3 regions of the Terrabacter carboxydivorans genome follow, and region 3 is predicted to be linked to each of the others. Evidence: riboswitches for the same ligand, from Rfam matches in the RefSeq annotation. Region 3 holds a riboswitch; each other region holds the start of a gene.
What was found. Region 3 has a riboswitch for cyclic di-AMP ahead of ABD297_RS10595 (C40 family peptidase). Riboswitches for the same ligand answer to the same signal wherever they lie in the genome.
Positions count from the first base shown of each region.

Region 1: it holds a riboswitch for cyclic di-AMP, as region 3 does, so the genes downstream of both, ABD297_RS04625 (C40 family peptidase) here and ABD297_RS10595 (C40 family peptidase) in region 3, are expected to answer to the same signal.
Region 2: it holds a riboswitch for cyclic di-AMP, as region 3 does, so the genes downstream of both, ABD297_RS02650 (CHAP domain-containing protein) here and ABD297_RS10595 (C40 family peptidase) in region 3, are expected to answer to the same signal.

Region 1 is NZ_BAAARE010000003.1:190,597-200,600, reverse strand. It holds gene ABD297_RS04660 (citrate synthase 2) at 1-232, opposite strand, end outside; gene ABD297_RS04655 (pentapeptide repeat-containing protein) at 325-951, shown strand; gene ABD297_RS04650 (hypothetical protein) at 1,044-1,448, opposite strand; gene pdxH (pyridoxamine 5'-phosphate oxidase) at 1,559-2,275, shown strand; gene ABD297_RS04640 (hypothetical protein) at 2,622-3,797, opposite strand; gene ABD297_RS04635 (MFS transporter) at 3,865-5,106, shown strand; gene ABD297_RS04630 (iron-dependent transcriptional repressor DtxR) at 5,136-5,831, shown strand; cyclic di-AMP (ydaO/yuaA leader) riboswitch at 6,038-6,202, shown strand; gene ABD297_RS04625 (C40 family peptidase) at 6,206-6,994, shown strand; gene ABD297_RS04620 (DsbA family oxidoreductase) at 7,092-7,775, shown strand; gene ABD297_RS04615 (carboxymuconolactone decarboxylase family protein) at 7,864-8,475, opposite strand; gene ABD297_RS04610 (zf-HC2 domain-containing protein) at 8,779-10,004, shown strand, end outside.
Region 2 is NZ_BAAARE010000002.1:141,652-151,655, reverse strand. It holds gene ABD297_RS02680 (alpha/beta fold hydrolase) at 97-858, shown strand; gene ABD297_RS02675 (iron chaperone) at 1,013-1,381, shown strand; gene ABD297_RS02670 (hypothetical protein) at 1,617-2,399, shown strand; gene ABD297_RS02665 (class F sortase) at 2,426-3,223, shown strand; gene ABD297_RS02660 (TetR/AcrR family transcriptional regulator) at 3,251-3,961, opposite strand; gene ABD297_RS02655 (mechanosensitive ion channel family protein) at 4,278-5,120, shown strand; cyclic di-AMP (ydaO/yuaA leader) riboswitch at 5,538-5,726, shown strand; gene ABD297_RS02650 (CHAP domain-containing protein) at 5,731-6,621, shown strand; gene ABD297_RS02645 (alkene reductase) at 6,890-7,960, shown strand; gene ABD297_RS02640 (GNAT family N-acetyltransferase) at 8,572-9,108, opposite strand; gene ABD297_RS02635 (DUF389 domain-containing protein) at 9,195-10,004, shown strand, end outside.
Region 3 is NZ_BAAARE010000008.1:174,739-184,742, forward strand. It holds gene ABD297_RS10565 (serine aminopeptidase domain-containing protein) at 1-710, opposite strand, end outside; gene dcd (dCTP deaminase) at 707-1,285, opposite strand; gene ABD297_RS10575 (AAA family ATPase) at 1,365-2,894, shown strand; gene ABD297_RS10580 (SMP-30/gluconolactonase/LRE family protein) at 2,955-3,830, opposite strand; gene ABD297_RS10585 (hypothetical protein) at 3,830-4,261, opposite strand; tRNA gene ABD297_RS10590 (tRNA-Gly) at 4,370-4,440, shown strand; gene ABD297_RS10595 (C40 family peptidase) at 4,524-4,931, opposite strand; cyclic di-AMP (ydaO/yuaA leader) riboswitch at 5,109-5,253, opposite strand; gene ABD297_RS10600 (FBP domain-containing protein) at 5,624-6,121, shown strand; gene ABD297_RS10605 (sigma-70 family RNA polymerase sigma factor) at 6,253-7,107, opposite strand; gene ABD297_RS10610 (carbon storage regulator) at 7,277-7,567, opposite strand; gene ABD297_RS10615 (hypothetical protein) at 7,614-8,537, opposite strand; gene ABD297_RS10620 (flagellar biosynthesis protein FlhA) at 8,512-10,004, opposite strand, start outside.

The sequences.
Region 1 (10,004 bases), on a different contig from region 3:
TGTGCACGGGCAGCGGGTAGGGCTCGGCGGGCGGGAGGCCGGGGTCGAACTCGTTGTCGACGAGCAGGCCCCAGACGTGGGCGAAGTCGACGTGCCCGACGAGGTCGTTGATGTCGACGCCGCGATAGCGCAGCGCCCCGCCCTCCTTGTCCGGCTCTGCGATGGTCGACTCGAAGGCGATGACGCCCTCGAGGCCGGGCTTGAAGTCAGGGTCGGGCGTGCTGTCTGCCATGTCGATCCTTGCTGTGCAGGCGGTACCACCGCGGTGTGGAGGCCGGCAGCCGTCGACGGGTGAGCGTCGGTCGCGACTGCCAGACTCACCGTATGCCGTCAGCCGCCGACCAGACCGTCTTTCGTGACGCCGTGTTCACCACCCGAGACCAGCATCACGACGCCGTCCGCTTCGAGGGCACCGACTTCACGGGCGCCCACGCGGAGGGCCACTCCTTCCTCGAGTGCTCGCTGCTGGGCGCCACCCTGGACGAGGCGCACCTCGAGGGCTCGCGGTGGTCGGAGTGCGAGTGGGAGCGCGTCGGCGGCGTCGGGCTGTCCCTGGCCGAGGCGACCCTCGTCGAGACGACGGTCGAGGGCTGTCGTCTCGCGGCCGTGTCGGCGTGGGGCTCGACCTGGCGGGACGTCACGGTGCGCGGCGGCAAGGTCGACTTCCTCAACCTGCGCGGGGCGCGCCTCAAGGACGTCGCGTTCGTCGACTGCGTCGTCGTCGAGCTGGACCTGCAGGAGGCCACGGTCGACGGGCTGAGCTTCGAGGGCTGCACGCTGGTCTCGCCGACCTTCGGCCGGGGGACGTATGCCGCGTTGGACCTCTCGGGGGCGACGCTGCGCTCGCCGGTCGGGCTGGCCGGGCTCAAGGGCGCGACGCTGAGCCGGACGCAGGTCATCGACCTCGCCGACGCCCTTGCCGCCGAGCTCGGGATCCTCGTCGCCGACTGACCGCAGGCACGGCGCAACACACCGAGCAGCTGCCAGGTACGGCGGCTGCAACCGCAGAGGTTCGCGACTGCCCGGTGTGTTGCGGGGGATGGTCAGTTGATCTGGTTGGGCTTGGCGCGGCGGAGCGCCGCCGTGGCAGCGTCCTTGGCGCGGTCGGTGGCCTTGACCTTGTCGTCGGGCCGGATCCGCTTGGTCAGGTCGGCGCGCTCGACGAGGGTCGGGAGCAGCATGTCGGTGTGCGGGTGCACGCCGACCGCCTCGTCGCCGCTGAAGACGACCCAGTGGGCGACGTCGCCCTTGTAGACCTTGAGGATGCTGCCGTCGGCGAGCGACCGCGCGTGGGCCATCGCCTGGCGGCGGGCGCGCTCGCTCGAGATCGCCTTGTTGGCGGCCTCCTTGGCGGGCTCGCGCAGCGCCTGGGTGGCCACCCAGATCTGGGGGCCGTACTTGATGCCGAGCTTGACGGTCTGGGTGACGAGCTTGCCCTTGCCTGCCATGGTCGTGACTCCTCACAGCGCCCCGGACTCGCCGGGGCTGTCGCCGGGACCGCGCGCGCCGTGGCCTGACGCTCGCGCGGACCTTCTCGGCTCAACCCTAGTCTGGGCTCATGGACAGCTCTTCTCGTGACTCCGGCACCGCTGGCCTGGCCTCGGTGCGACGTGTCGACTACTCCGGCGACGGGCTCGTGGAGTCCGACGTCGCGGCCTCGCCCTACCTGCAGGCCCGGGACTGGGTCGACCAGGCCGTGGCCGCGGCGGAGGAGCGCGACGACGTGCCCGAGCCCACCGCCCTCTCGGTCGCCACCGTCGACGGCAGCGGCACGCCGGACGTGCGCACCGTCCTCATGCGCTTCCTCGACGAGCGCGGACCCGGCTTCGTCACCAACCTCGGCTCGGCCAAGAGCGAGCACCTGCAGGCAAACCCGCGCGCCGCGGCAGCGCTGACGTGGCCGTCGCTCTATCGCGCCATCCGCTTCCGCGGCACGGCCGAGCTCGTCGGACGGGACGAGGTCGAGGCCTACTTCGACTCGCGCCCCTACGGCTCGAGGCTCTCGGCGTGGGCGTCGGACCAGTCGCGTCCGGCCGCCGACCGGCACGAGCTCGAGCGCAAGTGGCAGGAGGTCCTCGAGCGCTTCCCCGACACCGGCGGCGACCACGACGTGCCGGTGCCGGACTTCTGGGGCGGGTGGCGCATCGTCTGCGACGAGGTCGAGTTCTGGGCCGGCCGGCGCAACCGGCTGCACGACCGCATCGTCTTCCGCCGCAGCGGCGAGGGCGACCTCGGCGACGCCGCCTCGTGGACGAGGCTGCGCCTGCAGCCCTGACCCCACCGACCCCCACTGCCCCACCGGCCCCCCTACTGACCGCACCGAACGCAGCGTTCGGTGGCGAACTCACTGTTCTGACAGTGAGTTCGACATCGAACGCTGCGTTCGGTCGAGGAAGCGGGGAGGGACAGGGCGGACATGGGAACAGGGCAGCCCGACGAGTCGGACTGCCCTGCTTCATCCATGGGTGTGGATGGGGACGCGGCTATCGCGTGGCCACCTCACACGCTCCGGAAGAAGAAATCACTTCTCGGATCACCTCCCTTCGGTTTCGGTGTCTCGACGGTACGTCGGGCGCGCGGAGGCGGCAAGACCTTTATCGGGCGTTTCAGGGCCGCCCCGGTCAGTGGCCCAGCTCGGGGTCGGGCGCCACGGCCGCGGTGATGTCGGGGCGCAGGCCGATCGGGTAGGACCCTCCACTCACCGTCGGCAGTGGAGGCGGCGGAGCGAGCGACCACGACGGCGCGGACGGTGACGGCACGGTCCCCGCCCCGGGGGACTCGTCGCCGCTCCCGCTCGCGGGGGACGACGCGGACACCCGTCCCGCACCGACGATCATCGCCAGCAGCACCGGGAGCTCGACGTATGCCGTGTAGCTGGAGAGGGCGGCATACACCGTCGTGCCGCGGGCGAAGTCGAGCCCGAAGAGCACGGCGAAGAGCGCGGCGACCACGAAGCCGACGGCCCACAGCCGCGGACCGGTGACCCAGGGGACGCGCGCCTCGAACGCCGCCGAGGCGTCGGGGGCGATGCGCGGCATGAGAGCCACCCACACGACGTAGTGCATCGTCTGGAGGAAGGCGAGGACCGTGAGCAGCCGCAGGCCGACGACGGTCGCCGCGGTCCCGGGCAGCGCGGCTGAGGTGAGCACGGTGTGACCGTCGCCGACGACGCTGCGCACCATCCCCGGGTCGGCGGTGAGTGACCCGTCGAGCAGCCCGGAGAGCACGACCGCGGGCACGGCGACGACCCAGAGCAGCTGCACGGCCCGGAAGGCCCGGCGACCGCGGACCGAGGTGATCCGCCGCGACCACTCCCACAGGAAGAAGAGCGGCACGACGTGGTGCAGGTGGGCGAGCACGACGACGTGGTAGCCCGGGAAGGCCATCGAGACCGCGGCGGCGACCCCGATGAGCGTCCAGGCCGCGACCCGTCGACGTCCCTCGAGCACGTGGTGCGCCGCGGCCAGCAGGACGGCGTAGCCGAGCGCGATCTCCGCGAGCTCCGCCGGCCGGCCGATGGTGCCGACCAGGAGGCGGCAGATGACGATGCCGGTGATGAGCGCGACGAGCAGGTCGAGGAACGGACGGCCGAGCACCGATGAGAACCGACCGAGCACGTAGCGGACCTCGAGCAGGTTGTGCAGGACCCCGAAGAGGATGACGCCGATGACGGTCGTCGCGACCGGCGACCTCAGGGCGAGCGCGAGCGCCGCGGCCGCGGCCCCGGCCACGCAGAGCGTCAGGGCGCGCGAGCGCGACACCGCGTTCACCCCGCTCGACGCCTCTGGTCCGGTCACGCGCCAATGCTTTCGTCGGTCGGACGACCCGGCCACCTGAGTAACCCGATCGTTAGGGTCCTGTGGCGTGACCGAGACTCGGCAGGACGGCGTGGACGGGCGGGGCGGCAGCCTGCGCGCGATCGCGCTGTCCGCCTACGGGCCGACGTTGCTCGGCTCGACGGGCGCGGGCGCCGTGTCGCCGATCGTGGCCGTGTCGGCCCGCGAGCTCGGGGCGTCGGTGGGGGTCGCGGCCCTGCTCGTCGCGATGATGGGGGTCGGCCAGCTGCTCGGCGACCTGCCGTCGGGGGCGCTCGCGGCCCGCATCGGTGAGCGGCGCGCCCTGCTCGTGGCGGCCGTCGTCGAGGCCGTCGGCATGCTCGTCTCGGCGCTCGCGGGCGGCCTCGTCATGCTCTTCGTCGGCGTCCTGGTCATCGGACTCGCCGGCTCCCTCTTCGGGCTGGCCCGTCAGGCGTACCTCACCGAGGCCGTGCCGGTCGCGATGCGGGCGCGGGCGCTGTCGACCCTGGGCGGGGTCCACCGGATCGGCTACTTCATCGGCCCGTTCATCGGCTCGCTCGTCATCGCGTCATGGGGCACGGAGTCCGCGTATGCCGTGGGCGGCGTCGCGAGCGTCGCGGCGTTCGTCCTCGTCCTCCTCGCACCCGACATCACCGGGTCGGGGCACCGCGTGGCGGGTGCCGGGCCGCCGCGCAGCGTCGCGTCCGTGCTGCTGCAGCACCGGCACGTGCTGCTGACGCTGGGCACCGGCGCGATGTGCGTGGCCGGGGCGCGTGCCATCCGCGAGGCGCTCGTTCCGCTGTGGGCGGAGTCGGTGGGCTTCTCGCCGGCGCAGACCTCGCTCGTCTTCGGCGTGGCCGGCGCCATCGACATGCTGCTCTTCTACCCCTCGGGGTGGCTGATGGACCGCTACGGCCGGGTGGCGGCCGCCGTCCCGAGCATGCTCGTGCTCGGCCTCGGGATGGCGCTGATGCCGCTCGCGACGAGCCTCGTCGCGGTGACGGCCGCGGCGACGGTGCTCGGGGTCGGCAACGGTCTCGGCGCGGGCCTCATCATGACCCTCGGTGCGGACGCGTCGCCCGCGGACGGACGGTCGCAGTTCCTCGGCGGCTGGCGTCTCTGCGCCGACCTGGGAAGGGCGGCGGGGCCGCTGGCGTTGTCAGGGCTGAGCGCCATCATGTCCCTCGGCGCCTCCGCCGTCGTGCTCGGCGTGGGCGCCGTCGTCGGGGCCGGCTGGCTGCGCATCTGGGTGCCCCGGCACGACCCGACCCGGGTCGGCGACCGTGGCCCGGCGACGAGCGGTCCCTGAGCGCTCTCCGACTCTGAGAAGGTATGACCGTGACGGACCTGATCGACACCACCGAGATGTACCTGCGCACCATCTTCGAGCTCGAGGAGGAGGGCATCGTCCCCCTGCGCGCGCGCATCGCGGAGCGTCTCGGTCACTCCGGCCCCACGGTGTCGCAGACGGTGGCCCGCATGGAGCGCGACGGTCTCGTCGCCGTCTCGGGCGACCGCCACCTCGAGCTGTCCGACCACGGCCGGCTGCTCGCCACCCGCGTCATGCGCAAGCACCGGCTCGCGGAGCGCCTGCTCGTCGACGTCATCGGTCTCGAGTGGGAGTACGCCCACGACGAGGCGTGCCGCTGGGAGCACGTGATGTCCGAGAAGGTCGAGCGCAAGATCCTCGGCCTCATCGGCGAGGGCCTCGAGTCGCCCTACGGCAACCCCATCCCCGGCCTCGACGAGCTCGGGGTGCGCCAGGACGCCGACTTCCTCACCGGCCTCAGCACCCTGACGGCCGCAGTCGGCGACGCCCCGGCGGTCGTGACGATCCGGCGGATCGGCGAGCCGGTGCAGGTCGACCCCGAGGCCCTGGCCCTGCTGACGAGCGCCGGTGTCGTCCCCGGAGCGCGGGTCGAGGTCGTGCGTGACGGGGGCCGTGTCGTCGCCGTCCGCGAGGGGTCCGAGCCCTCCACCGGCGTCTCGCTGCCGGACGACGTGGCCGTCCACGTCTTCTGCCAGGCCGCCTGAACACTCGGTATTCGTCAGGGTCTGCCCCGGTTCGCGGGGCCGTCTTGTCATGCTTCGACAGGGTTCGTGACGCCCTCGGAAAATTCTCTTGATTCCGGGAACTCGGAGGTGACAAGGCAGGTCGACTTGGGTACGGTTGGCGAACTTGCTCTCCCCGTCGAGTGAGTGCCCCGGGTCGAACCGCCTAGTCCTGCCATCGACCTGAGGCTCAGCACGAACCGCATGGCAGGAGCGGGGGAACCACTCTCTCCGGACGTCGTGAGACGTCCTCGGGGTGAAGCCCTCCGTGGACCGAACTCGGTCCGAGCGAAGGCCGGGCAGTACCTCCAGCCCGAACCCGACAGCTCACCTCGTAGGCGTCGAGAGGTCAACCTGTGGCTCAGAACGTTTCCGGGCGCCACCGCGCCCCCGGTCGATTCAACGCGATCGCCGAGCTCAAGACGATCGCCAAGGAGTCTGCTCAGCCCGCCGTGAAGGGTGCCGCGATCGTGGCTGCCTCGGGTGGCCTCGTCGCCTCGTTCGCCGGCACGGCGAACGCTGCCGACGGTTCGAGCAGCGCCGTCGCCGCCCCCGCTGCCGTCGGCCCCGCCGTCGGCACGCTCAAGGCCGGCAACGCCCTCTCCGCCATCGGCTTCGCTGCCCCGACGCTCAAGCAGTCGGCCAAGCCGGTCGTCATCGAGGACATCACGGTCAAGACGGCCCGCGCCGAGAAGGCCGCGGCCGACAAGGCTGCTGCCGCCCAGGCCGCCGCTGACCGCCAGGCCGCCTCGCAGCGCGCCTCGCGCTCCACCTCGGCCACCCGCGTCGCCCTCAACGTCGCGCCGGCGCCGAGCGCCAGCGGCATCGTCGGCATCGCGCAGTCCTTCTTCGGCGTCCCGTACGTCTACGGCGGCTCGTCGCCGTCGGGCTTCGACTGCTCCGGCTTCACCTCCTACGTCTACCGCCAGGCCGGGATCTCGATCCCGCGCACGGCGTCGGCGCAGCAGTCCGCGGCCACGAGCGTCAGCAACCCGAGCCCCGGAGACCTCGTCTTCTTCGGCACGCCGGCCTACCACGTGGGCATCTACGTCAGCCCCGGCCGGATGATCGACGCCCAGCGCCCCGGCACGACGGTCGGCAACCACTCGATCTGGACGACCCCGTCGGGCTACGGCCGCTTCTGAGCCTCGCTCACACGCACGTCAGGCTGCGCCCCCACCGGTTCCGGTGGGGGCGCAGCGCTCTTCCCGGTGACCGGTTCGTCCGTGGTTGACTGAACCGATGACCGACCAGACTGCCGCCGAGTCCACGACCCTCATCGAGCTCGACCTCTGGAGCGACCTGGTCTGCCCCTACTCGTGGGTCGCCAAGCGGCGCGTCGAGGCCGCCGTCGCCGCGTTCGAGCGTCCGCACGACGTCACGGTGCGCCTGCGGTCCTTCCAGCTGGACCCGGACGTCCCGGTCGGTGGCGCGGTGCCCGTCAGCGAGCACCTGTCGATCAGGCACGGCGGAGACGCTGGCGCCGGACGCCTGATGAACGCCAGGGCCAGCGAGGTCGCCGAGGCCGACGACCTCGTCTTCGACTGGGACCGCGCCGTGCGCGCCAACACCTTCGACGCCCACCGGCTGTGTGCCCTGGCCGGCGAGATGGGCGGTCCCGCGCTGAGGTCGGCCGCCGTCGAGCGCTTCCACTCCGCCCACTTCGGTGAGGGCCTGGCCATCGACGACCACGAGGTGCTGCAGCGGCTCAGCGCCGAGTGCGGCCTCGACGAGCGCCGCGTGTCCGCGGTCCTGGCATCCGACGCCTACGCCGACCAGGTGCGCGCCGACGAGGCGCAGGCCCGGTCGATGGGCGTCACCTCGACGCCGTTCGTCCTCGCCAACGGGTATGCCGCCGTGTCGGGTGCGCGGCCCGTCGAGGACTACCTCGCCCTCCTGCGCGGCGTCGCCACGCAGACCGTCTGACCCGGGGCCTGTAGCGCCTCACGCGTCAAGGGCCCCGAGCGCGAGTGGGCGGACGACAGGGAAGTCGCGGACGGCATACGAGCCTCGGTCAGGAGGGCAGCTCCGCGGCGGTGCGGCCGTAGGAGACCGCGGTGTCGACGGCTCCCGGCGCGTCATCGCGCAGCTGGCGGTCCGGTGCCGGCCCGAGCGCGTCGTTGACGGTGGAGAACGCGCGACGCAGCGCGACGAACACCGTGACCGCGAAGATCTGGCGGTCGTCGAAACCGACAGCCCGGAGCGGCTCGAGGTCGGCAGGGGTGGTCGCGTTGGGGTCGGCGGCGACGGCCCGCGCCCACCGGGCGAGGGCCAGGTCGGCCGCCTCGAGCGGCTCGTCGTCACCGCGCAGAACGGCGTCGGCCACGTGGTCACCGGCCGCCGTCGCGAGGCGCGCGCCCCAGGCCAGCGAGCAGTAGGCGTCGCCCACGGTCGAGGCCGTCGCCGAGATGAGGATGCCGCGCTGCCGGAAGGTCAGGCCCGCCAGCTGCGCCATGTCGGCGAGCAGCCCGAAGAGGGCGACCTTGGCGGCCGGAGCCTGCGCCCACACCCGGGTGAGGTTCATGACGTAGCCGTGGTCGGCGACGTCGGCGTCGAAGAGGGCCTGGATCTCGGGCGAGATCGGGGGCTCCTCGAGGAAGCCGTGGCTCGGGTTCGTGGGCTCCATGGTGACTCCCTCGGATGTCGGACCGCCTCATTTATGGTCGCACGAAGGCTCCACGCGCACCGAGGGATCCGAGGCGGGGAGCGTCGCCAGCGAGATGGTCAAAAGGGGCGAAACGCTCATGGTGCGGGGCGGAGGTCACAGTTGTGGGCATGTCGCGGCGGGATTCGCCCCTGGGGCCTGCCTCTCGGGGAAGGATGTCCGAAGGTGCGTGCTGGTCGCGCGAGACGGGTCGGGGGACCCGGCGCCGGTGACGCACCTGGGCAGCGAGGTCGAGCAGCCGACGAGGTCGGCAGACCGGGGTGGGTGAGAGTGGGGCGGTCGGACGACGAGCGCGACGCCGGGCACGAGGGCGCCGTGGAGCTGTCGGGTGCCCCGAGCGACGGTGCCGTGGACGGTGTCGTCGAGCCTGCGCCGGAGGCGGTCGAGTCCGTCCCCGAGGTGACCGAGGCGCTCGAGGCGGTCGAGGCGGTCGAGGCGGGGGAGCGGCAGGCGGTCTGGGCCGCGTGGCGGTCGCTGAGCGACGAGTCGCGCTCCCTGCTGTGGCGGCTCGTCATCCACGAGGAGAAGCCGCGCCAGATCGCGCCGGCGCTCGGCACCACCTCGAGCGGCGTGGCGACCCAGGGCCGGCAGGCCCGTATGCGGTTCCGCCTGGCGCTGCTGTCCGAGCTCGTCGCCCACGCCACCGATCCGGACTGCCGCGAGGCGCGGCGGCAGCTCGGTGGTTACGTGCGCGACTCGCTCCCGCACGGCGCCCGCCAGAGCGTCGAGGACCATCTCGACGGCTGCGCCGCCTGCCGAGCCGGCGTGGCCGATGTCGTCGACGTCGATGCCGCGATCCGGCTGCGCGTCGCGCCGGCCTTGTTGCCCGGCGCGTTCGCGCCGCCCGACGTACGTGACGACATCGGTGAGGGTGCCGACGTGGGCGTCCGCCAGGTGGTGCAGGAGGCCTCGGCGCCGCTCGCCGTCGGTGTCGCCTCGGTGCCGGGTGCAGGCGAGGACGGTGCATCGCCGGGAGCCGCCGTCGGCGACCCGGACGCGGCGCCGGGGTGGGACACGGCCGAGCGGGTGCTGTCGGTGCCCGGGCGGTGGGTCGCCCTGGTGCTGGCGGCTGCGGCGCTCGTCGCCGCGGTCGCCCTCTACGTCTTCCAGCTCGGGCCGACGCTCCCCGCCACCGCGAACGGGCCCGCGGGCGGTGGGACGTCGACCAGGTCTGCTGACGAGACGGAGTCGACCTACCCCAGCGAGGGCACCACCGCGGCCGTCGCGCCGAGGCCGGTCATCGGGGTCGCGACGGCTGAGAGCGTCCTGCGCTACCAGTCCGGTGGTGGCTCGGCAGTTGCCACAGGGCCGGGAAGCCTGGTGCGACAAGCCCGCTCGACGACGAGTGCGGGTGGCGCGTCCGGTCGGGCCGCCGGCTCGACGACGGTGCCGACATCGCCCTCGACCCCGTCGCCGCCGACCACACCGGGGCCCTCGACGACCCGGCCTGGCCCGGTCGGCGCGGTCACGAGCCGGCGCCTGGCCCCCAG
Region 2 (10,004 bases), on a different contig from region 3:
CCCGTCGCCAGGGCTGGACAGTCGCCGCCCGGCGACACCGATCGGGTATGCCGTGTGCACACCAAGCCGTGGACGTGCGGTCTCCGAACCCGTCACGTGACACGCGAGACCGAGCACACGGCATACCCGATCGGGACCAGCACGCAGACCCACACCACGGCCCGGAAGGCGGCGCACCACGTGACGCACGCGCGGCTCATCGACACGGCGGCGCCGAGCGCCCCCCGCGGAATCGCGCTCGTGCTCCACGGCGGGGCCGCGCGGCGACGTCCGATGCGGGTCAGCCCGACCCAGCTGTCGGTGCTGCGCATGGTGCCGATCGCCGGCCGGATCGCCCGCGCCGCCAAGGGTGAGCTCGCCGTGCTGCGCCTGCTCAACTCGACCCGCGGCTGGGACGCGCACCACACCCCCGTCGACGACGTGCGGTGGGCGCTTCGCCAGGTCGCCGACCGCTTCGGCCCCGACCTGCCCGTCACCCTCGTCGGGCACTCGCTCGGCGGGCGCGCCGCCCTGCTGGCTGCCGCGGAGGAGCCCGTCGTGAGCGCCGTGGCCCTCAACCCGTGGGTCTACCCCACGGAGGGACGACTCGACCTGACCGGCAGGCAGGTCCTCGTCGTCCACGGCGACGACGACCGCATCGCCCGGCCCACCAACTCCGCCGCCGTCGCCCGCGACCTCGCCCGCACCGCAGACCGCGTCGGCTACGTCACCGTCGAGGGCGGCAAGCACGCGATGCTCCGACGGGGCACGGTCTTCGACCGGCTCGCCGCCGACTTCACCGCCGCGACCCTGCTCGGACGCCACCCCGAGGGCGTCGTCGGCCGCGTGCTCGACGGCGAGGAGTGGGTCGACGTCTGAGGCCTGGCTCGGCCGACCCGGTCGGGTGTCCCTTTTGGGAGTGGGTGACCATTAGGTCATGCAATGCGAACTTGCTTTGCAGACGCCCCATTGGGCCAATACAGTCGGGGGCATCCCCTCCAACGACCGGTCCGGAACTAGGTGAGGACCTGGCTTGGCCCCGAGATTTGCGTCCGTCGATGACTACATCGCCTCCTACCCCGAGGAGACGCGGACCCAGCTTGCGGACGTTCGGGGCGCGATCCGCGAGGCGGCCCCTCACGCCGGCGAGAAGATCAGCTACGGCATGGCGACCTTCACGGTCGACGGCAAGCCGCTCATCTACTACGCCGGATGGAAGAACCACGTCGGGCTCTACCCCGTGCCGACCGGCGGTCCCGAGTTCGAGAAGGCCATTGCGCCCTTCCGGCGCGCCAAGGACACCGTCCGCTTCCCGAGCAACCGTCCGGTGCCCCTCGAGCTGATCTCCGAGATCACCGCGCTCTGCCTGCAGCGACGGGCCGCCGCCGAGCAGTCCGAGTAGCTCGAGCAGTCCGAGCAGCGCGAGCCGTCCGGGCAGCTCAGCATCTCGACCGGTCCGAGACGCTCAGCAGACGGGGTGGCGCAGCGCCATCGCGCCGGGCCGAAACTTTTTCGGTGGAATGCCAATCCAGTTCCGTCCGCGACGGCGAACCCCCGTGCGGAGACGGTCGACGACGACCCCCCGTCTGAAGCAGAGCAGGATGGACGGTTTGTCTCCTCGTCAAGGAGGAACACAGATGCGCACCACCACCACCACTCGGATCGCCGGCGCCAGCCTCGCCGCAGCCGCCGCCCTGGCCCTCAGCGTCGGGCCGGCCTTCGCCGCCGACGGCTCGGTCAGCGCCAACCTCAAGCCCGTCGCCGGCAACGGCGTCATGGGCAGCGGCACGGCCATGGTCGACGTCAAGGGCAACACGATCACCGTCACGATGGCCGCCACGGGACTGCTGCCCAACAGCCCGCACGCCGCGCACATCCACTTCGGCGCCGCCGCCCGTCACGAGTGCCCGATCCTGTCGGACGACAAGAACGGCGACGGACACATCAACACGACCGAGGGCGGCCCCGCCTACGGCGACATCGTCGTCTCGCTGACCAAGACCGGTGACACGAGCCCGAAGTCGGGCCTGGCCATTGACCGCTTCAGCACCGCCCCCGGCGGCAAGATCGCCTACCAGCGCGGCAGCATCAAGGTCTCGAGCGACGTCGCCCAGGCGATCTCGGCCGGCGAGTCCGTCGTCGTCATCCACGGCGTCGACTACAACAAGGACGGCAAGTACGACGGCAACACCAAGAGCGACCTCATGCCGTCGCTGCCGACAGAGGCCACCGACCCGGCCCTGTGTGGCGCCCTGCGCGTCGCTCCCGCCGGTGGCATGCACACCGGTGGCGGCCTGCCCACCGACACCCTCAAGAGCGGTGGCCAGAACGAGGCCCTCATGCTCGTCGGCGGCGTGGCCCTGCTCGCTGCGGCCGGCACCGGCTCGTTCGCGGCACGCCGTGCCCGGGCGCGCGCCTGAGCGACACGACCGGACGGAGCGGGTCCATGCCTGAGACCACACCTGAGTCCCAGCCCGAGCCCGCGTCGGCCTCGACGGGCCGTCGCGTCACCCGCCTCAGCGCGGGTGTCGCGGCGGCCCTCGCCGCCACGGCCGTCCTGGTCGTCGTCGGGATCGTTGCGCTCGTGCTCGGCCTGCGAGGGTCGTCGGGCGCGCCCGGTTCGCCCCAGCAGGCGGTCGCCGCCGCCACCTCGACGGGCCGGTCCGCCAGCCCCTCGGCCCAGCCCTCGACCCGTCCGTCGGCTTCCCCCGGTCAGGGTGGGACGCCGGCGACGACGAAGTCGGGAGCCTCAGGCTCGGACGGGAGCGGCATCGGGGACTTCCTGGAGGCCTCCGAGCCGACGTCGCTCGAGATCCCGTCGATCGGGGTCCGCTCGACGCACTTCGTGCCCCTGAGCATCCAGCGCAACGGCACGATCTCGGTCCCGGGCACGGCCCAGGAGGTCGGGCTCTACGACGCCGGCCCCACGCCGGGCCAGCTCGGCCCGTCGGTGCTGGCGGCCCACGTCGACACCCCGTCCGGCGTCCCGGGGATCTTCCACGAGCTGCGCCGGGTCAAGGTCGGCGACGTCGTCAAGGTCACGCGGCAGGACGGCTCGCACCTGACCTTCACGGTCGACCGGGTCCAGGCGTTCGAGAAGACGCAGTTCCCGACCGAGCTCGTCTACCGCGGTGACTTCAGCAAGGCCGAGATCCGCCTCGTGACGTGTGGCGGCCCGACCGACAGCCGAAACGAGTACCGCGACAACGTCGTGGTCTTCGGACACCTCACCAGCTCCACCTGAGCGGCACGCCCGGTGGCCCCTGTGGCTCTACTGGGCGTGCTCGAGGTCGAGACGCACCAGCAGGTGCTCGAGGGCCTCCTCGAACTCCTCGTCCGCGTGGTCCTCGGCGAGCGAGGTGCGCAGCCGCGCGACCGTCGGGTAGTTCTCGACGTCCAGCTCCTGGTCCTGGTTCGGCAGGTCCGCGCCGCCCTCGTCGAGCGGCTCCTCGACGGGCGAGAGGGACGCGCCCCGCACGGCCGACTCGAGCAGCAGGTGGCCCAGCAGGAAGCTCGTGAACGACCGGTACGCCTCGACGGCCTGACGGTCGCTGAAGCCGCGTGCCCGCAGGCCCTGGAGGAAGGCCTCCACGACCCTCAGGCTCCGCAGCGGGGGTCGCAGCCACGGCGCCGCAGGGTGGCGGGTCGCGACGAGGGGGAAGGCCAGCGGGTGCTCCTTGGCGAGACGTCGCACGTCGTGGGCCAGCAGCTGCAGGAAGGCCTGCCACCCGTCGACCGGCTGGAGCTCCGCCGGTCCCGGGACCTCGATCGTGTCCACCAGGGCTTCGACCACGGCCTCGAGCAGGTCCTCACGACCGTTGACGTAGCGGTAGAGCGACATGGCCTCGACATCGAGCCGGGTGCCGAGCCGTCGCATCGTCAGGGTCGACGCACCCTTCTCGTCGATCATCTCGATGGCCGTCAGGACGATGCGCTCACGGCTGAGCCCCACTGCTGGACGTCGCGAGGAAGGCGAAGACACAGGGGTCCTCCTAGGTCGGCGTGCCCGGGACCCCTCCTGTCTACCCCATCCCCCGGCCGCGCGTACGGGGTGCGGGCCACGCGGGTCGTATGCCGTGACGACCCGGTGCCTTCGCCCCTCGGTCGGACGCCCTGACCGTTCCTCGGGTCAGGGCCGTGTCGCCCGTCCGCCGTTGGGTACGCGGGACAGCGCACGGGCCGCCGCCGGGCCGGTCGCGCGGCCTCCAGCGCCGCAGGGACCAGCGACCACCGTGACTCCCGGCCGTCTCGCGGGTACGAGCCCCCTGTTGGACTTACAACGTAAGGGAGATTCGACCATGACAGACAACCTCAGCACCGCCCTGACCGACCTGTGGAGATCGGTGGCGCTCTTCGTCCCCAAGTTCGTGGCCTTCCTGGTGATCCTGCTCGTCGGCTGGCTCATCGCCAAGGCCGTCGGCAAGGCCATCGACAAGGTTCTCGAGCGCGTCGGGTTCGACCGCGCGGTCGAGCGAGGCGGCATCAAGAAGGCCCTCGCGAAGAGCCAGTACGACGCCTCGGCGATCGTCGGCAAGCTCGTCTACTACGCGCTGCTGCTCTTCGTGCTGCAGCTCGCCTTCGGAGTCTTCGGCCCCAACCCGATCAGTGAGCTGATCACCGGCGTCATCGCCTTCCTGCCCAAGGCGATCGTCGCGATCATCATCATCGTCGTGGCATCCGCCATCGCCACCGCGGTGCGCGAGCTGATCTCCAACACCCTCGGCGGCCTGTCCTACGGCAAGGTCCTGGCCAACATCGCCGGCATCTTCATCCTCGGCCTGGGCATCATCGCGGCCCTCAACCAGGTCGGCATCGCCACGACCGTCACGACGCCGGTCCTCATCGCCGTGCTGGCCACCATCGCCGGCATCCTCATCGTCGGCGTCGGCGGCGGACTGGTGCGTCCCATGCAGTCGCGGTGGGAGCAGTACCTCGAGACGATGTCGCACGAGACGGACCGCATCCGCGCCCACGTCCAGCAGGCCCCGAGCGTGCGGGAGCAGGCGCAGGCGGCCAAGAGCCGCTACGACGCGGCCGGTCAGGACGACCTGGAGGCCCGCGCGGCGGACGACTTCTACCACGACCGCCCTGCAGCCACCTCGACCCAGGTCATCGACTCGGACCCCACCGGGACCCACTGAGTCAGGGCTTTCGTCAGCGCGACCGAGGCACGATCGAGGCGCGACCGATTCAGGGACGCGGGGACAGGGTCACCTGTCCCCGCGTCCTCCCATGTCTCCGGCCATCCCACGCCCCCTCCCCTCGTGTCTTCATCCCCAGAGCCCCGCCCTCTCACGACCCCTCTACCTCACGTGCGCCAGCCGGACGGCATACCCGAGCAATGCTCACGGCGAGCGCCCCTCGGATGTGACCCCCGTCTCATCCAGCGGAGGGTAAAGCGTTGGTAAAGGCTGAGAAAGCGGACATTCACGGCATCTTCAGCGCGTCGCCGTTACCGTGGCGTGACATTTGCCAGTTGACTCGTCTACTCTTCCGGGAGTCCGGCTACCTGGTCGGGCTCTCGTGAGGTGGACCGCCTAGTCCTGTCACCGCCTCGTCGAGAGAGATCAAACCTTGTGACAGGAGCGGAGGAACCACACGTTTCTCCGGGCGTCCGGCGCAACGAATCCGGACGTCCTTGGGGTTAAGCCTTGGCCCCCGCGCGACGAATTCCGTCTCTCGGGTCCGAGGCCGGGCACCTTTCCGCCCGAACCCGACAGCTAACTTCGTAGGCGCGGAGAGGCAACACGCGTGAACATTGAGAACACCCGCGGCCGCCACCGTGCGCCAGGCCGCCACAACCCCCTCATCGAGCTCAAGCTCCTCGCCCGCGAGTCGGCTCAGCCGGCCATGAAGGCAGGCGCTGTCGTCGCCGCAACGGGTGGCCTCGTCGCCACCTTCGCCAACCCGGCGAGCGCCGACACCCTCAAGCCCGCCTCGGGCAATGTCGCTGCTGCTGCATCGGCCGACTCGGCAGCCCCCGCGGCTGTCGGTCCCGCGACCGCTGCTGCTCCTGCCGCATCGTCCGCGCTCTCGAAGATCGGCTTCGCCCCCGAGGCGCAGCAGGCCGTCGCCCAGCGCGTCTCGACGTCCAAGCCCGAGGTCATCGAGGACGTCCAGGTCCAGGCCCAGCGCGCCGCCGCGAAGGCTGCGGCCGTCAAGGCTGCCGCCGAGCGCAAGGCCGCCGCTGCGCGCGCCTCGCGTGACCTGACCCGCCGCACGCTGACGTCGAGCACGTCGTCCGCCAAGGCGAGCTTCAACGGCTCCGTCCCCGGCGCCTCCGCCGGCATGCGCGCCTCGTCCAACTGGGCCACCGCCGGCCAGTGCACGTGGGGCGCCCTCAACAAGTGGTACCAGTCCGAGGGCTACTACCCCGGCGGCTGGACCGGCAACGCCATGGCCTGGGCCTCGGGCGCACGCTCCGCGGGCTACACAGTGAGCACCGCTCCCCGCACCCGGTCGATCATCGTCCTGCAGCCCGGTGTGGCCGGCTCCTCGAGCGTCGGCCACGTCGGCTGGGTGACCGCCGTCAACGGCAACCAGGTCACCATGATCGAGATGAACGCCACGGCCGGCGCGTACAACTACGACACGCGCACCGTGACCCTCAGCGGGGGCATGAGCTTCATCTACGCGCCGTGATCATCGGCCGGCTCTGACCGAGCCGGACGCGTACCGAAGGGGAGGATGCTGCGGCATCCTCCCCTTCGGCATGCCCGGCCGATCCCCCTGCCCTACCCAGGTCGGCGGGTGTGGCCGCCGTGGGATCGGCCACACGCCCAACCCTGGACAGGCGGGAATGATCCTTCGCCCGGACGGCTTGTCGCCTAGGTAGTTGAAGGCTCCACCGAAACTCGGCGGAGGCCTCCGACATCACCTGCAGTCCCCCAACACGTGAAGGAGACGGCCTGTGTCCACGGCCTTCGACAGCATCCGCATCGGCCGCTGGGACCTCCCCCAGCGCTTCGTCATGGCACCGCTGACGCGCAACCGCGCGGGCGAGGGCCAGGCGCCCACCGCGCTCAACGCCGAGTACTACGGCCAGCGCGCCAGCGCCGGCCTCATCATCACCGAGGGCACCCAGCCGAGCGCCGTGGGCCAGGGCTACCTGGACACCCCCGGCATGCACTCCGACGAGCAGGTCGCCGGCTGGCGCCTCGTCGTCGACGCCGTGCACCAGGGCGGCGGCCACGTCGTCGTGCAGCTCATGCACGCCGGCCGCGTCGCCCACCCCGACAACAAGGGCGGCCTCGAGAGCGTGGCGCCGAGCGCCATCGCCGCGCCCGGCGAGATCGTGACCCCGAAGGGCCAGCAGGCGTATGCCGTCCCGCGTGCCCTCGAAACCGACGAGATCCCCGCGCTGGTCCAGGAGTACGTCCACGCTGCGCGCCAGGCCGTCGCCGCCGGGCTCGACGGCGTCGAGGTCCACGCCGCGAACGGCTACCTGCCGCACCAGTTCCTCGCCCCGAGCAGCAACCAGCGCACCGACGCCTACGGCGGCTCGCCCGAGAACCGGGCGCGCCTCACCGTCGAGATCACCAAGGCCGTGGCCGAGGCGATCGGCGCGGACCGCGTCGGCATCCGCATCTCGCCGGCCCACAACATCCAGGGCGTGCTCGAGGAGGACGAGGCCGACACCGCCGCGACCTACGAGTCGCTCGTCGAGGGCATCGCGCCGCTCGGCCTCGCCTACCTCAGCATCCTGGGTGACCCGGAGTCCGACATCGTCCGCGACCTGCGCAAGCGGTTCGGCGGTCCGGTCATCCTCAACACCGGCTTCGGCAAGGTGACCGAACTGGCCGACGTCGAGGACATCCTCGAGCGCGACCTCGGTGACGCCGTGGCCGTCGGGCGCGAGTTCCTCGCCAACCCGGACCTCGTCCGTCGCTGGCGCGAGGGTGCCGCGCTCAACGAGCCGAACTCCGACACCTTCTACGGCGGCGGCGCCGAGGGCTACACGGACTACCCGGCCCTCCCCTGACCCCAACCCATCGATGGAGCGCCCCGTCACAGACCATCCGTGACGGGGCGCTCACCCGTCCGGGGCAGCCCAGCAAACCCACCACCCCCAGCACGCCAACCCAGCCCCGGCTGACTTGCCGGCGGGCGGTCCAGCCCAGCCCGGCGCGCCAACTCCGCCCCGGCTGACTTGGCGCGCCGATCCACCCCCGGACGGCACGCCGACTCCGCCCCGACCGACCTCACGGCGGCGATCCGCCTCGCGCGGCACGCCAACCCAGCCCCGGCTGACCTCCCGCGGCGATACAGCCCCGCGCGGCACGCCAACTCCGCCTTGGCTAACTTCGCGCAGCGGTTCGGCTTTCGCCCGGCGCGCCAACTCCGCCCCGGCGGACTTCCCTGGCCGATCCAGCCCCCGCCGGCACGCCAACTCCACCCCGGCTGACTTCGCCGGCCGGTCCAGCTCCGCGCGGCACGCCAACCCAGCCCCGGCTGACTTCCTGGGCAGGTCAAGACCCGCCCGGCACGCCAACTCCGCCCCGGCTGACTTGGGCGTCACGGTCGACCCGAGCCCGGCGCACCAACTCCGCCGGGGCTGACTTGGCGGGGCGGGGCGCTCGCTCGACTGTCGGGTCAGGTGGGGTCGGGGGGCTCCACACCCGGAGTGGGGTCGCCGCCGAGGGGCCGCTGCACCCAGGTGACGTCGCGCGGGGCCCCGAGCTTCCAGCCGATGGCCCGGTAGGTCCCCACCGGCTCGAACCCCAAGGCCGCGTGCAGCCGCGCGCTGGCCTCGTTGGGCTGGGTCATCCCGGCCGCCGCCATCCGGTAGCCCCGCGCCGTGAGCTGCTCGAGCAGCTCCTCATAGAGCCGACGGCCGCCACCGCGGCCACGTCGGTCCTGGGCCAGGTAGACCGACACCTCGCACGACCACCGGTAGGCGGCGCGCTCCTTGAACGGGCCGGCATACGCATAGCCGAGGACCTCGCCGTCCTGCTCCAGCACGAGGAAGGCGTGGCGCGCCTGGGCCTTCGCGATCCGACGCGTCATCTCCGCCGCGTCGGGCGGGTCGGTCTCGAAGGTGATCGTCGTGCCGGTGACGTAGGGGGCGTAGATCGCCGCACAGGCCTCGGCGTCGGCGGCGGTGGCGTCCCGCACGAGGGAGTCGGACATGCCGCGATGCTAGGGCCCGACAGCCGGCGCGCACGAAGCACCCATGAACCGCGGACGGCGCGACCGCTGCTCCGGGACACTGAGCCATGCTGACCGCGATCCGGGCCCGCGTGCTGCCCGAGAACCAGCGCCGCACCTTCGAGGAGCTGACGTCGGACCTCGACCTCAACGAGGGCGACCTGCGGGCGAAGCGCTCGGCGTTCTGGACGATGCTCTTCCTCGCCGCCTGCATCGCGAGCGCCGGGGTCATCGCGGACTCGACCGCGACGGTCATCGGCGCCATGATCATCGCGCCGCTCTCGACCCCGATCATGGGGACCGCCCTCGCCCTCGTGAAGCGGGAGCGGACCGGAGGCGTGAAGTTCGTCGTGCTCGGCGGCCTCATGGTCATGGCGGTCGGGGCGGTCTTCTCGCTCATGCTGCCCAGCCCCTACGACCTGCTCACCAACTCCCAGGTCGCGGCCCGCACGAGCCCACGCCTCGTCGACCTCGTCGGCGCCCTCGCCACCGGGTTCGCCGGCGCCATCGCCCTGGCCCGTCGGGACGTCGCGGCGATCCTGCCGGGTGTCGCCATCTCGATCTCGCTCGTGCCGCCCCTGTGCGTCGTCGGCATCTGCCTCGCCGAGGGCAGCCCGAGCCTGGCGTTCGGCGCGCTCGTGCTCTTCCTCTCGAACTTCCTCGCGCTCGTCTTCGCCGGCAGCCTCGTCTTCACGACGCTGGGCTACACGAGCGCGATCCGCGAGCAGGGCGGCGCCTCCCGGCGCAAGGTGCGCGCCACCTTCGCCGTGCTCGTGCTGCTCGTCCTCGTGCCCGTCGTCCTCAACTCGCTCATCAGCCTCGCCGTCGCGAAGCTGACCCAGGTCGGGCGCGACACGACGCGCACGTGGCTGGCGACG
Region 3 (10,004 bases):
TCGCCTCCCAGCTCGCCCGCGAAGCTCGACCGGACGATCTCCGTGACGAGCGCCGTCCAGAGCCGGGAGCGCACGAGCATGGCGTGGTCGGCGCGGGCCACGCGGACGAGGGAGGCGTCGAGCCCACGCGCCTGCATCTGCTCGACCGCGGTCCGCGTGCGGGCGAGGGAGCAGATGATGTCGCGGTCGCCGTGGAGCAGCACGGTGCGGGTGCCGTCACCGGGCTGCGGGTCGCCGGGCTCGACCCACGTAGCCAGCCCGACGACGAGCCGCACGTCCGGGTCGTCCCCGACGTGCATCGCGACGCGGCCTCCCATGGAGTGGCCGACGATCGCGATCGGGACGCCCGGGTATGCCGCCCGCACCTGTGCCAGCGCCCACCTGGCGTCCTCGACGGGCATCGCGTCGCCGTTCCAGCCCCGGACGCGGAAGCGCAGGCGTGCGACGGCCAGCGGCCCGGGCACGCGCCGCAGGGCCCGGGCGAACGGCACGAGCCGGGCGACGTTGTGCGACCACGGGCGGTTGGGCTCGAGGCCCTCGACCGCCCCTCCGTGCAGGACGAGGGCGACGGCGGTCGCCCCGGCGGGCTGCGCGTCCCACGCGAGGGAGGCAAGCGGCATACCGGATCGGTCGTCGGCGGCGCCCTCGCGCTCGAGGTCGGCGATGTCGTGCACCTCGGCGGGGCGCGTCAGGTCGTCCGTGGCGCTCACACCCGGGTGCGGTGGAAGTTGGCGAACGACCGGCTCGCCGTCGGGCCGCGCTGGCCCTGGTAGTGCGAGCCGTACACGCCTGAGCCGTAAGGGTTCTCGGCGGGTGAGCTGAGCCGGAAGAAGCAGAGCTGGCCGATCTTCATGCCCGGGTAGAGCATGATCGGGAGGGTCGCGACGTTGGACAGCTCGAGCGTCACGTGACCCGAGAAGCCCGGGTCGACGAAGCCCGCCGTCGCGTGGGTCAGCAGCCCGAGCCGGCCGAGCGAGCTCTTGCCCTCGACGCGCGCGGCGAGGTCGTCGGGCAGCGAGACCGTCTCGAGCGTCGAGCCGAGGACGAACTCACCCGGGTGGAGGACGAAGCCGTCCTCCTCCGGCGTGACCTCGACGAGCCGCGTCAGGTCGGGCTGCTCGGCCGCGGGGTCGATGTAAGGGTACTTGTGGTTGTCGAAGAGCCGGAAGAACTTGTCGAGCCGGACGTCGACGCTCGAGGGTTGGACCATCTGCGGGTCCCACGGGTCGAGCTCGACGCGCCCGGCAGCGATCTCGGCCCGGATGTCCTTGTCGGAGAGCAGCACGGGACGAGGCTATAACGCCCCGCCGAATTCGCCCTGCGACTCCTGCCACCCGGACGTCGCGGCGCCCTATCGTCACGTCATGGACCCCTCGACACCCTCCACGCCCCCGGTCGACGCCGGCCGACGCGACGACACGCTGCTCGCCGACTTCCACACCGTGCTGCGCCGCGTCCTCGACGAGCTGCCCGCGGCCGACGGCGGCCGACGGCTGTCCGAGGCGCTGCAGGAGCACCTCGGGGTGGAGCCGCACCTGCTCGCCGTCGTCGGTGCGCCGGTGCCCGCCCACCGGCTCGTCGACGCGGACATCGCCCTGTCCGAGGTCATGGCGGCCGACCCGGACGCCACGGTCATCGGCATCGCCGGGGACGCCCGCCACCACATGTCGCTCGGCGACCTCGTGCAGCGCTTCCACGGCCCGGGGATGGCGGTCGGACAGGTCGACTACGACCGGATGCCCACCGGGCCCGGCAAGGACGACCAGCGCCAGGTCGTGACGTCGGGCATCCGGCTCTTCACCTTCGAGGGGCGACCGGTCGCCGTCCGCCAGCAGGGGATGAACCGGCAGTTCGGCCGGGAGACCGGCACCATCGAGGTCGTCGCCGAGGACCGCGAGCTCTCGGACGCCCTGATGGCCAGGGTGCAGGCGCTCATGGACGAGCGCAGCGTCATCCGGGGACAGGTCGTCACGTTCGGCTCGGACCCCTACGGCCCTGGCCTCGCCGGCGTGACCTTCATCGAGCGCCCCACGGTCGACGCCGCCGCGGTCGTGCTGCCCGACGGCGTGCTGGACCGGGTGGCCCGGCACGTCATCGGGATGGGCGAGCAGCGCGAGCGCCTCGTCGCCCACGGCCAGCACCTCAAGCGCGGCGTCCTGCTCTACGGCCCTCCCGGCACCGGCAAGACCCACACGGTGCGCCACCTGCTCTCCGCGACGCCGGGGACGACGGCCGTGCTGCTGAGCGGCGGCTCGCTGCGCTTCATCCACGACGCCGCCAAGGTCGCCCGCGCGCACCAGCCGGCGATCGTCGTGCTCGAGGACTGCGACCTCGTGGCCGAGGACCGCTCGTTCGCGCCGATGGGCGCCTCACCGCTGCTCTTCGAGGTGCTCGACGCCCTCGACGGGCTCGACTCCGACGCCGACGTGGCGTTCATCCTCACGACCAACCGCGTCGAGGACCTCGAGGTCGCCCTGTCGCAGCGCCCGGGACGCGTCGACCTCGCCGCCGAGATCCCGCTCCCCGACGCCGAGGGACGCCGCGAGCTGCTCCGCCTCTACGGCGGTCACCTCTTCGGGGCCGAGGCGATCTCGGCCGCCGCCTCGCGGGCCGAGGGCACGACCGCGTCGTTCGCCAAGGAGCTCGTGCGGCGAGCGGTCCTCGCCGCGGCGATCGACGACGAGCCGCCGTCGGACGATCACCTCGGCCTCGCGCTCGACGAGCTGCTCTCGGACACCCAGCGGCTCACCCGCAGCCTCCTGGGCGTGGGAGCCGGCCGTGACGAGACACTCGACGGCGCCGACGGTATGCCGTCCGGCCGGTTCGCGCGCCCCGGTCGCTCCGTCGCGATGTTCGGCACCTCGTCCGACGGCGGGATCACCCAACCGGGCTGACCGCGGGGGCCGGCCACCCGGCATACGCCATCGGTGGGCGTCGGTGACGTGGGCCGCCCGTCAGCCGGCGAAGGCGCGCACCGGCTGCCCCGGCACGTCGACGCGGACGCGGAAGAGGGCGCCGGCCTGCGGCTCGGGGTCCTCGAGGTTCTCGCGCGACGTCGTGACGTAGAGGTCCCGCAGGTCGTCGCCGCCGAACGTGCAGGCCGTCGTGAGGCGCACGGGCAACGTCACCTCGGCGAGCAGCTCGGCCTGCGGCGAGAAGCAGCGCACGCGGCCGGCGCCGTTGAGGGCGACCCAGACGTTGCCGGCGCTGTCGACCGTGAGGCCGTCGGGGTGGCCGACATCGTGGGTGACGAAGGGTCGCCGGTTGACCAGCTCGCCGTCGACGACGTCGAAGACGTCGGTGCGACCCGTCGGGGTGTCGTCGTAGTAGGCGAGGCGGCCGTCGGGCGAGAGGTCGATGCCGTTGGAGATCGTCACATCGGGCAGGACGACCGTGACGCAGCCCGCCCGGTCGACGCGATAGAGGCGAGCGCTGCCCGGCACCCGGTCGTAGCCCATCGTGCCCGCCCACAGGCGGCCCAGGCCGTCGACGCCGCCCTCGTTCATCCGCACGGACGGGTCGTCCCAGAGGTCGAACCACGGGAGGGGTATGCCGTGTGGCTCGTCCGCGCGCGCCAGCCCCCGCTCGGTCGCGACCACCCAGCCAGCGTCGGTGCGGGGACGCAGGAAAGCGGCCACCGCGCCCACGTGCATCCGGTCGACGTGCCCGTCCTCGCGGAGGGAGAGCACGTCGCCGGCGAGCATGTCGACCCAGCGCAGGCCGCCCCACGTCGGTGACCAGACGGGGCCTTCGCCGTGGTAGCAGAGCGCATCGGTGACCTGCTCGACCTCGCCCGTGGTCATCGGAGTGGGCGCTGCGGAATCGCCCATCAGTCCCACCACACTCCGACGTAGTGGTGCCCCTCGGGCACGGTCGGACCGTCGACGAGCCACTCCGCGTTGGCAGCCGGCCCACCACTCGACTCGGTGTCGGCATCGACCGTCATCGCGTCGATCTCCTCGGGCTGCAACGTCGTGATGACGGCCACCCCACTGGCGAAAGGCCATTCGTCGTCCGGGAAGTCCTGGAACTCCAGGACGTCGAGCTCGACGCGCGCGTCGTGGACCTCCGGGTGCTCACGCAGCTCGAGCAGCACGCGGTGCACGGACTCCAGCGGCATGTCCTCGGGGCGGTTCGGCGCGATGGACCACTCGCAGTCGTTGCCGTCGAAGAACTGCTCGAGGGTCACGGCGACCTGCGCGCTCGCTCCGCCACGCTGCCGCACGTGGTCGATGAACGCGGTCTGCTTGTCGAGATCCATGACGGTTTCGGGTCCCTGGGGTCGCGGTCTGGGCACTGGCGCGGCGTCGGCTACACTGGCGCCGCGTGCCGCTCACGTGCCCCTCACGGGGCTCCGCCGGCGGCCCGTGCGAGCGTAGCTCAATGGTAGAGCGCCAGCTTCCCAAGCTGGATACGCGGGTTCGATTCCCGTCGCTCGCTCCGCGCACAACCTCGCCGTCCACCTCTTCTCCTGGTGGACGCGCGGCCCCCGGGGTCGTCAGCTTCCGAGGGCCGCGACCCCGTCAGCGGACTCGGCCCGCCACCCACCGGCTGGTCCACAGCTTCGAGAGCTGGACTCGCTGTCCCGGCCTCGGTGAGTGCCAGATCTTGCCGCCGCCGGCGTATATGCCGACGTGGTAGGCGCGGCCGCCGGACATGAAGAAGACGAGGTCACCGGGTCGGAGGCTGGCCTTGGCGATGCGGATCGTCTGCAGGCGCTGGGCGTTGGCGGTGCGCGCCAGCGAGACGTGCAGCTGCTTGCGGTAGACGTAGTAGACGAGTCCGGAGCAGTCGAAGGACGACGGCCCCGCCCCGCCCCAGCGGTACGGCTTTCCCTTCTGGGCAGCCGCGACCCTGACGGCCTTGAGGCCGCGCGGGATGGCGATGGACGCCGGCGTGACGTAGGCGACGGGCTTCGTCGTCAGGTTCACAGGTGCTCGGACGGAGAGCCCGGAGCCGGGCGATGCGGCGGTCGATGTGGCCGGCGCGGAGGCGGTCGGTGCCGGCGTCGTGCCGACCGTCCCGACCAGGAGTGCCGCAGTCACGAGGGGCGCAATCGCCAATGACTGCAATGAAACTCGACGTGCAGAGGTAGAAGCGGACATGGCAGGTCCTTCCCACGCCTGTGAGGTGAGCTGTCGGGTTCGGGCGGAAGTTGCCCGGCCGCGGATGCGGCTTCACCCCGAGGACCGGCGGACCGGTCCGAGAGTGGGTCCCCCACTCCTGTCCGTTATTCCTTGGCTGCCCCACCGGTGGACAGGACTCGGCGTCCGGCGGGCCGTCCGGGGAAGACCCCGGACGATGAACATTCATCGAATGTGACAGACAAGGTCACGAAAGCCCCCTGGACGGATGGATTCTGGCAAGAGTTGCCACCCCAAACGGTGGCGAACAGGACGCACGGACCGCCTCGAGGGCCAGCTCCCGGCATAAATAGGTGGAGATCGCCTCCCGCCTGACGCACCATGGACGCTGCTCCGCCCGGAGCATGTCGGTCGTCGGCGGGGTGACTCGCGGAGAGGTGGGTGGCCAGGATGGCCTGCTCAGCGGACACGGTCCCGCGCCATCTCCCCCACCCCGGCCGACCGGGCCATCCGGTCATGCCCGACCGACAGGAAAGACCGTGAAACCACTGACAGAGAACGAGATTCGCGCTTCGTTCGTCAACGCCTCCCGCCGCGAGGCCAAGCAGGCAAGCCTCCCTCCCGACCTCGAGCGCCTCGGTGACCGTTGGGAGCAGCTCGACCTGCTCGGCTGGGTCGACCGCAACAACCCCCAGCGCGCGTATGCCGTGGTGCCCGTCGATGACGAGCCCGTCGGCTTCCTCCTGCGCACCTCGGAGCGCACGCGCAGGTCCAGCACGATGTGCGCGTGGTGCGAGGACGTCTTCGCGACCAACGAGGTGTCGCTCTTCGTCGCCAAGCGCGCCGGCGCAGCGGGGCGGGAGGGCAACAGCCTCGGCACGCTCGTGCATGCCGACTTCAGCTGCTCAGCCCACGTGAGGCGGTTGCCGAACGGCATGGAGGGCGGCCTCGACCCGTTTGCCTTGGTCGAGAGGCGCGTCGAGGAGCTGCGGGAGCGTTCGTCCGCGTTCGCACGCCGCCTCCGCGACGGGTCCTGACCGGTCAGGACGCGTCCCTACCGGCCCCACCGGTCCGCCGGCGCTGACCTGTCGGGACCTGTCCGGGCCGTCACCTCACCCGCGTCGAAGCCCGTGGCCGGTCCGGCCCGTGACGACGTCGCGGGTCGGGCTCAGCCGGCTGCTTCGAGGGAGGGCGACCCGTGGACGCGTCGCACGCCACCCCCGACGAGCGTCCGGGAGGAGCGGAAGCCCTGGACGGCCTCGCCGACGCTCTCGAGGTAGGCGGCGCGGCGAGAGGTGACCGCGACGGGGTGCCCGGCATCGGCCGAGACGTGGCGGAGCGTGTCGGGCTCGTCGCCGAAGTGCGTCTCGAGGCCACCTCGCATCAGCCGCAGGGCCTCCCCGCGCTGCTGGGATACGGCCGAGGAGGTGAGGCCGAGCTCGGCCGCCACATCCTTGACGGCGCGCCCCTCGAGGTAGATCTCGGTGACGATGAAGCGGAGCCGGTCGGGCAGGGCGGCCACGGCCGCCCCGAGGTGCTGGAGGCGCTCGCGCTCGAGAGCGGCGTCCTCGGGCGCGACCGTGTCGGCCGCGAGAGCCTCTGCGGCCGCGTCGAGCGGGCCGACGACCCTTGCTGCATCAGCGAGCCCGTCCCGGACCTGGTCGCACGTGACTCCGAGGGCCGAGGCCATCTCCTCGTGAGAGGGAGCGCGTCCGAGGCGTGCCCCGAGGGTCTCGGCCATGGCCTGCATCGCCTTGATCCGCTGGCGCGTGCCGCGGCCGGCCCAGTCGAGCGAGCGGAGCTCGTCGATGAGGGCCCCGCTGATGCGCCGCCGGGCGTAGGCCCCGAAGGGCACTCCCGCTGCGGGGTCGAAGCTGTCGGCGGCGAGCACGAGCCCCACGGCCCCGACCGAGGCGAGGTCCTCACGGGAGAGGTGGGTGGCCCGGGCGCACAGCTCGGAGACGAGGTAGCCGACGAGCGGAAGGTTGTCGACGACGAGACGGTTGCGTTCCGCTGCTAGCACTGGACCCCTTGGACGAGCGCATCGACCATGCGCGAGATGGGTCGCGCAACAGATGTCTGCGCACCCGTTCAGACATGTCCATTTTGGGTGGATAAAACCGGGTTTGTACGCGAAATCGCGAAATTTGCCCGGTCAACCCGGCGAGGAGGCTCCTCGCCGCCGGCGACGCCTACGGCGTCGGCGTCCCGTCCCCTGCTCCCGTCGAGCCGGCGGACGCCGCGGTCGGTGGTGCCGAGGTGGGCGGCACGAGCCCTCGGAGCACCTCGTCGGCGTTGGCCCGGGTGGCCTCGCGGTTGGCATCCGCCACGGCGACGGCGATCTCCTCGCGCTTGATCTCGAGGTGGCGAGGGGCGTCGATGCCGATGCGGATGCCGTCGCCGCCGCGACTCTCGAGGAACGTGATCACGATGTCGTCGCCGATCATGATCTTCTCGCCCGGCTTGCGGGTCAGCACGAGCATGAGGGTTCCCTTCCGTGGGTTGCGGGTCGTCGGTGGTCGACGCGGCTCAGAGCACCGTCCGTGGCGCGGGCATCCCGTCCAGCCAGCCTAGGGGAAGCCCGAGCCCGTTCACGGTGTGCGCCGTCCGCGAGTCGCCCGCCCCGACGACCGCGAGCGCGTCGACGTGCAGGGTCTCCCGCACGAGCGAGACCCACTCGAACGTCTCGTCCGCCTTGTGCCGGGCGTCGACGACGAGCCACACCTGGTCGGGGCCGAGCAGCGTCACCTCGTCGAGGTTCGGCAGTCCCGCCGTGGGCGAGCCGAGGCCGTATGCCGTCAGCACCGTCGCGCGGGCCTCCACCGCCATCGCTCTGGCCTCCGCCGCGTCCCACCGCCCGACCAGCCGCGGGCTGCCGTCACGTCCTGCGGCGCCGGCCCCGTAGCGGACCACGTCCGCATCCGCAAGCTCGAGGGCCACGGCCATCGAGTCGGCCACTGGCCAGGCGGTGTCCCCGAGCCCGAGGACGAGCACGAGGTCCCCGGGTGCCTCCAGCAGTGCCGGGGGCACGGCCGCCCCGGGCCGCCCCGCGCGCGACCCGTCGAGGTCGCCGTGGTCGACGCCGAGGCGGGAGAGCAGTGCCGACAGGGTGTCCGAGTCGGTGGAGACCGTCGCGGCCGGTGCCTCGACAGGGGACGCGGCCGCCGGGGCGTTGACGTCGTCCTCGGCACGGTCGGCGCTCTCCAGCAGGGCGAGCAGGCCGGTGCGGTCACCCAGCACGTGCACGCCGGGACGGGCCGGCGTGACGGGCACGTAGGTGTCCGGCACCTCCACCATGACCTCGAGGTGGCGCCGTCCGAGGAAGCCGGCGACACCGGGGTCGAGGACCCGTTCGGCGCGCACGATGCGGGCACCGTTCCCGTAGAGGGCGGTAGCCTCGCGGGCGAGCTCGTCGAGGCTGCGCCCCTCAAGCAGGAACTGCTGCACCGACACGCACCACCCCGACGGTCTCGATGGTGACGTCGGCCGAGGTCACCTCGGAGTACGACAGCACCGGCACGCCCCGCGGGGGCGTCGGGACGAGCTTGCGCAGGGCCGGCCGGAGCACCGGCGCACACACGAGCACGGCGGACTTGCCGGCGGCCTCGGCTGCGGCGACGGCCGAGCTGAGCGAGGTCATCACCGCGTCCAGCCGGGCCGGGTCGACGACGAGCTGCGTGCCGCCCTCCGCCGGGCGCAGGTCCTGCACGAGGGCCTGCTCGAGGGTGGGCTCGATCGTGATGACCGTGAGGTGGCCGTCGTCGGCGAACCTTGCGACGAGTGCGGGTCCGAGGCCGGCGCGCGCGGCCTCGACGAGCGACTCGGCGTCCGCGCCCGCCTTGGCCCGCAGGGTCAGCGCCTCGTAGATCCGCGTCAGGTCGTTGATCGGTACCTGCTCGGCGAGCAGGCCCTGGAGCACCCGGTGCACCTCGGCGAGCGAGAGCAGCGACGGCGTCAGCTCGTCGACGGTGGCCGGGCTGACCGCCCGCACTCCCTCGGTCAGGACCCGCACGTCCTCTCGCGACAGCAGGCGCGAGGCGTGGGCGCTGACGACCGACGACAGGTGGGTCACGAGCACGCTCACCCGGTCGATGAGGGTGGCCCCCGTCAGCTCGGCGCTGTGGCGCAGCTCGGCCGGGATCCACTTGCCGGCGAGACCGAAGACCGGCTCGATGACCGCTGCACCGGGGAGGGCGTCCAGCGACTCACCGAGGGCCAGGAGCCGCCCGGGAGGCGCGATGCCGCGGCCGGCCTCGACGCCCGCGACGCGGACGGCATACGTCGACGGTGGCAGGTCGACGCTGTCCCGGGTCCGGACCGGGGGGATGACGATGCCGAGATCCATCGCGACGGTGTGTCGCAGCGCCTTGACGCGGCCGAGGAGGTCGTCCGGCGAGCCGCCCACGAGGTCGACGAGGTCAGCGGCGAGGAGGATCTCGAGCGGCTGGACGCGCATCTTCTCGATGATCGCCTCGTTCGGGTCGACGGGGCCGCCCTCGGCACCGGCGTCGTCGGCACCGCCGGCCGCGCCTGCCACGACGACCGGGCGCACCCGGCGGGAGGCGAGGACGAGGAGGCCACCGACCGCGAGGAAGGGCAGCGGCGGCATACCGGGCAGGAGGGCCATGACGATCGACGCACACCCGGCCACGAGCAGGGCCGTCCTCGACTGCGAGAGCTGGACCGACGCCGTGCGCCCGAGGTCGGCCTCGGCGTTGGAGCGGGTGACGATCATGCCCGTCGAGACCGCCATGAGCAGCGCCGGGATCTGCGTCACGAGGCCGTCGCCGACGGTGAGCAGGGTGTAGGTGTTGACCGCATCGGTCAGCGACAGCCCGCGCTGCACCATGCCGACGGCGATGCCGCCGACGACGTTGACGATGATGATGACGATGCCGGCGATCGCGTCACCCTTGACGA